Streptomyces venezuelae: one gene and its partner. The protein of the gene in region 1 interacts with the protein of each later gene in a pairwise test. Links are inferred from orthologs where the notes say so. Each region holds a gene or a part of one and is shown on either strand. Other genes may lie near its edges.

Evidence for each region. Proteins that work in one complex are often made in the same cells at the same time.
Region 2: the proteins of DEJ47_RS23120 (region 1) and rsfS interact in binary tests that used the Escherichia coli proteins (3 or more experiments, as listed by UniProt). The link is inferred for Streptomyces venezuelae from one-to-one orthologs.

Annotation. Positions count from the first base shown.
Region 1 is NZ_CP029193.1:4,963,697-4,966,630, reverse strand. Bases 1-2,863 are described here. They hold DEJ47_RS23120 (ATP-binding protein), read right to left. Parts: upstream 2,078-2,863; coding sequence 923-2,077; downstream 1-922. Other genes in these bases: DEJ47_RS23115 (SWIM zinc finger domain-containing protein), read left to right, coding at 2,231-2,863; DEJ47_RS23125 (DUF5682 family protein), read right to left, coding at 1-806. In the rest of the region: more of DEJ47_RS23115, read left to right, coding at 2,864-2,934.
Region 2 is NZ_CP029193.1:2,618,593-2,621,565, reverse strand. What follows is about bases 42-2,943. They hold rsfS (ribosome silencing factor), read left to right. Parts: upstream 42-1,221; coding sequence 1,222-1,665; downstream 1,666-2,943. Other genes in these bases: DEJ47_RS12070 (hypothetical protein), read left to right, coding at 2,795-2,943; DEJ47_RS12075 (hypothetical protein), read left to right, coding at 2,609-2,791; DEJ47_RS12085 (histidine phosphatase family protein), read left to right, coding at 1,662-2,303; DEJ47_RS12095 (LCP family protein), read left to right, coding at 42-1,099. In the rest of the region: more of DEJ47_RS12095, read left to right, coding at 1-41; more of DEJ47_RS12070, read left to right, coding at 2,944-2,973. UniProt on the Escherichia coli protein: Functions as a ribosomal silencing factor. Interacts with ribosomal protein uL14 (rplN), blocking formation of intersubunit bridge B8.

The DNA of each region.
Region 1 (2,934 bases):
GGCACCCACGTCATCTCGGCCTTCACCTTGGGCAGCCCTTTGAGCAGGGCCCGGTCGGCGGTGACGGTGGTCTTCTGCAGCAGTGCCGGTACATGCCAGGCCCCGCAGACCACGGCGACCCGGTCCGGTCCGAACTCCTTCCGCGCGGCCCGCACCTGGATCCGCATGTACGCCTCGCGCACCAGGTCGCGGCTGTGCCCCCCGTCTCCGTAGGCCTCGCGCAGCGCTCCCATCGCCTCGCCCAGCGCTTCGAACGGCGCGAACGCGTCGCCGGCCGTCCCCCGGTGCTCGACGACGTCCTCCCACCAGCGTTCGGGATCGTCGTAACCGGCGGTCTCGGCGAGCACGCCGAGCGGATCGACCCGGACTCCCCCTTGCTCACCACCGCCACGACCGTCACCGCCGTCCTCACCGTCCTTCTGTCCCTCGCCTCCGTCCTCCGTGCGGAGGGCGAGGGAGTGCGCTGCCGGGAGGTCGATGAACCGCACCGGCACCCCGTTCCGGAGGGCCCACCGGATGGCGACCCACTCCGGGGAGAACCCGGCGAGCGGCCAGAACGCCGAGCGGCCCGGCTCGTCCACGACGTGCGCGAGCAGCGCGACCGGTGGCCGCATCCCCTCGTCGGCGGCCAGCCCCACGAGGGCATCGGCCTCCGGCGGGCCCTCCACGAGGACGACGTCCGGCCGCCCCGCGTCGAGCGCGGCCCGCACGGCACGGGCCGAGCCGGGCCCGTGGTGCCGCACACCGAGGAGCAACGGCCCCCGCACCCGCGCCCCCGCCGTGCCCATCACCCCCGCCGCAGCCATCGCCCCGGCCGCGTCCAGCGCCCCCGTCGCGGTCTGCGCCCGTGCCGCCTCCGCCGCGCTCCCCGTTCCCATCGCCCTCCCGACCTCCGCTGCCCTCTCCGCCCCCGCCGCCCCTGTCATGCGCTCACCTCGCGGCACGCGCGGTAGAAGTCCTTCCAGCCGTCGCGCTCGCGCACGACCGTCTCCAAGTACTCCTGCCAGATCACGCGGTCCGCCGCCGGGTCCCGGACGACGGCGCCGAGGATGCCCGCCGCCACGTCTCCGGAGCGCAGCACACCGTCACCGAAGTGGGCTGCCAGAGCCAGGCCGTTGGTGACGACGGAGATCGCCTCGGCCGTGGACAGGGTGCCGCTGGGCGACTTCAGCTTCGTACGCCCGTCCGCCGTGACGCCGTCGCGCAGTTCACGGAAGACGGTGACGACTCGGCGTATCTCGTCGATGCCCTCGGGGCCCGCGGGCAGGTCGAGCGAGCGGCCGATCTGGTCGACGCGCCGCGAGACGATGTCGACCTCGGCCTCGGCGCTCTCCGGCAGCGGCAGGACGACCGTGTTGAAGCGGCGGCGCAGGGCGCTCGACAGGTCGTTGACGCCGCGGTCGCGGTCGTTGGCCGTCGCGATGAGGTTGAAGCCGCGCACGGCCTGCACCTCCTGCCCCAGCTCCGGGATGGGCAGCGTCTTCTCCGACAGGATCGTGATCAGCGTGTCCTGCACATCGGCGGGGATGCGGGTCAGCTCCTCGACGCGCGCCGTCATGCCCTCCGCCATCGCCCGCATGACGGGGCTCGGCACGAGCGCGTCGCGGCTGGGGCCGTGGGCGAGGAGCTGGGCGTAGTTCCAGCCGTACCGGATCGCTTCCTCCGGCGTGCCCGCCGTGCCCTGCACGAGCAGGGTCGAGTCGCCGCTGACCGCCGCCGCGAGGTGTTCGGACACCCAGGTCTTGGCGGTGCCCGGCACGCCGAGCAGCAGCAGGGCGCGGTCGGTGGCGAGGGTGGTGACGGCGACCTCGACGATGCGGCGCGGCCCCACGTACTTCGGCGTGATCACCGTGCCGTCGGGCAGGGTCCCGCCGAGCAGGTAGGTGGCGACGGCCCACGGCGAGAGCTTCCACCGCTGCGGCCGCGGCCGGTCGTCCTGGGCGGCCAGCGCGGCGAGTTCGGCGGCGAAGGCGTCCTCGGCATGCGGCCTGAGCGCTTCCGCACCGTCGGCGGAACCGGGCGCGGGCGCCGCCGGATTCGCGGTCGCGGACGTCGTCGAGTCGACGGAAACGGTCATGGAGCGATCCCCCTCCAGCTCGTCCGGACACATCTGGCCCGGAGATGTCTCCACCGTGCACCACGCCACTGACAATCGCCGTCCGCACGACTCTGACCTGGGCGAACGCCTGGACTCGAACCGATTGTCAGTGGCGGCACCTACCTTCGAGACATGACTCAGCAGGGGGTGCGCTGGACGGCGGATCAGGTGCTGGCACTGGCTCCTGATGCCCCGTCACGCAAGGCGGGCAGCAAACTCGGCGTCGCAGGGCCGTGGTCGGAAGCGGGCAGTACTGGCGAGGGGGCGGTGTGGGGACTGTACAAGGGCAGTGGCAGCAAGCCGTATCAGACGATTGTCGACATCGCGGACGTCGCGGGCCCGGCGTACAAGTGCAGTTGTCCGAGCCGTAAGTTCCCGTGCAAACACGCGCTGGGGCTGCTGCTGGTGTGGGCGGGATCGGACGGCACCGTGCCGGACGGCGGCGAGCCGCCGGCCTGGGCCGAGGAGTGGCTGGCCGCGCGCCGCAAAAGAGCGGACGGCAAACAGAGTCCGTCCGCCACGCCCTCCGCTCCGGCCGACCCGGAGGCCGCGCGCAGAAGAGCGGAGAAGCGCGCCGAACGCATCACCGCCGGGGCGACGGAGCTGGAGCAGCGCCTGTCCGACCTGCTCCGCGGCGGCACGGCGTCGGCGGAGCAGATGGGGTACGGCCTGTGGGAGGAGACGGCGGCCCGCATGGTCGACGCCCAGGCGCCGGGTCTGGCCGCCCGCGTGCGCGAGTTGGGGGCCGTACCGTCCTCCGGACCCGGCTGGCCCGTTCGCCTCCTGGAGGAGTGCGCGCTGCTTCACCTCCTCGACCAGGGCTGGCTCCACCGCGA
Region 2 (2,973 bases), 2.3 Mb from region 1 along the record:
GATCGCCGGCGGCGTCGGCTACCTGTGGTTCGCGGGCAAGCTCCCCGGCCGGTCCGGCGACGACGGCGGTGCGGCCGCCGCGTCAGGACCGCAGAAGCGCGACGTGATCGTTCTGCACCTGCACGACACCAAGGGCGGCGGCACCTCGACCGCGCTCCTGGTGAACAACGCCACCACGGAGCGGGGCGCCACCGTCCTGCTGCCCAACACCCTCGCCGTGTCGGACGACGACGGCACGCCGACGACGCTCGGCAAGTCCGTCGACGACGACGGCTCGACCGGCACCCGCGACGCGATCGACACGGTGCTGGGCACACAGGTCGAGGGCACGTGGCGGCTCGACACCCCGTACCTGGAGAACCTCGTCGAGCTCGTCGGCAACATCGACATCGACACGAACACCGACGTGCCCGACCCCAAGGCCAAGAAGGGCGAGGCCCCCCTCGTCAAGAAGGGCGAGCAGCAGACCCTGAGCGGCAAGATGGCCGTCGCGTACGCCACGTACCGCGCGTCCGGAGAGCAGGAGGCCGACCAGCTCCAGCGCTTCGGAGCGGTCATGCAGGGCGTCCTGCGCAAGCTGTCGTCGGACCCGCAGGCGGCCACGACCACGGTGCAGTCGCTCGCCCAGATCCTCGACCCGTCGCTGGAGGACAAGGACCTCGGCGCCTTCCTCGCCAAGCTCGCCGACCGCGCCAAGGGCGGCGACTACAAGACGACGCTGCTGCCGGTGGGCCAGGGCGGCACCCTGACCGACGGCGCCGGAGAGGCCGTGGTCAAGGACGTGCTCGGCGGCGCGGTGACGAGTCCGGAGAAGGACGCGGCCGTGCGGGTCGGCGTGCGGAACGCCACCGGGAAGAAGGACGCGACCCAGGACGCCCGGGTCTCCCTGGTCAACGGCGGCTACACCTTCATCGACGGCGGCGCGGGCCCGGCCGCCCGGCCCGCCTCGCAGGTCACCTACGCCGACGCCGACAAGAAGGAGCAGGCCACCGAGGTCGCCAAGACCCTCGGCCTGCCGGAGAGCGCGGTCCGCAAGGGGACGACGGCAGCCAACGCCGACGTGTCCGTGGTGCTCGGACAGGACTACAGGACCAGGTGAGAGCGGTCGGCGCGGGCCATGCCGACGGGCCCGCGCCGGGGCGGTGACGTAATCGTCTGGGGCGCTGTCGGCGGTCCGTGAGACCCTTGGGTTGTATCCACCAGCCGAAGGAAAGCTCACTAGTGACCGCCACGGACCGCTCCACCGAGCTCATCACCGTCGCCGCCCAGGCGGCTGCCGACAAGCTCGCGCACGACATCATCGCGTACGACGTCAGCGACGTGCTGTCGATCACGGACGCCTTCCTGCTCGCCTCCGCACCCAACGACCGCCAGGTCAAGTCGATCGTCGACGAGATCGAGGAGCAGCTGAACAAGCAGCTCGGCGCCAAGCCGGTCCGCCGTGAGGGCGACCGCGACGCCCGCTGGATCCTCCTCGACTACGTGGACATCGTGGTGCACGTCCAGCACAGCGAGGAGCGTGTCTTCTACGCGCTGGAGCGCCTCTGGAAGGACTGCCCCGAGATCGACCTGCCCGAGGACGCCAAGGCGACCCGCGGCAAGGGCGCCGAGCACGCCGAGCAGCAGGCCGCGGAGGAGGCCGACCTGGACGGTGAGCTGCGTTGACCCACCGCGGCCCGCGGATCATCCTGTGGCGGCACGGCCAGACGGCGTGGAACCTGGAGCGCCGCTTCCAGGGCTCCACGGACATCGAGCTGACCGAGACGGGCGTCGCCCAGGCCAAGCGCGCCGCCCGGCTGCTCGCCTCCCTGAAGCCGGACGCCATCATCGCCTCCGACCTCAAGCGCGCCGCCGCCACGGCCGGTGAGCTCTCCGCGATCACCGGTCTCCCCGTCACGCACGAGGAGGCGCTCCGCGAGACGTACGCGGGTGAGTGGCAGGGCCTGACGCACGACGAGATCATCGCCCGCTTCGGCGACCAGTACGCCGCGTGGAAGCGCGGCGAGGCGGTGCGCCGCGGCGGCGGCGAGCTGGAGACCGAGGTCGCCGACCGGGCCGCTCCCGTCGTCTTGCGCCATGCCGAGAAGCTGCCCGAGGACGGCACGCTGGTGGTGGTCAGCCACGGCGGCACGATCCGTACGACGATCGGCCGTCTCCTCGGCCTGGAGCCCCACCACTGGGAGGGACTCGGAGGCCTCACCAACTGCTGCTGGTCGGTCCTCGGCCGCGGCGCGCGGGGCTGGCGCCTCCTCGAGCACAACGCCGGCACGCTGCCGGAACCGGTGCTCGGCGACGACGACTGAGCCCCCGGGCGGGCGCCCGGACCCGGATTTCACATTCCGGCTGGTCGCAGGCTAAAGTTCTTCTTGTTCGCCCGCCGAGCGGGAAGAACGCAAGGGGCTATAGCTCAGTTGGTAGAGCGCCTGCATGGCATGCAGGAGGTCAGGAGTTCAATTCTCCTTAGCTCCACAGTCCCGGAAATCCCGTCCCCGTCAGGGGGCGGGATTTTTCTGTGTACTCCGCCACGACCTCTTCACTCCGGTCCGCGCAGACCGTGGCAGAATCGGACGGCCGGAAGGGGACGCAGCCCGACGGGAGGGAGAGAGCGATGCCTGCGAGCATCTTCGGAGAGGTCGACCACCCCTCCGAAGCGGCGGCGGTAGGACAACGGTCCGCGCTCCGCACGCTCCTCGACTGCCCTTCCTGCGGCTCGTCCCACGTCGCCCAAGTACTCGGTGACAACGGCGGCGTCTCGTACGTGTGCACCGCCTGCGGCCACAGCTGGAGCTGATCGATGGGTGCACACCGGCGGAAATGCGATTGGTGCGGCAGTGGTACGCCGATCGTCCGCGACATGGAACCGGTCAACCCGGAGTACCAGTACTGGTGCGAGGAATGCGCGCGGGCGCTGATCATAAAAGGCGACCCCATCGAGACGTACCGCGAGCTGGAGGGGGAGCCGATCTACGGCAG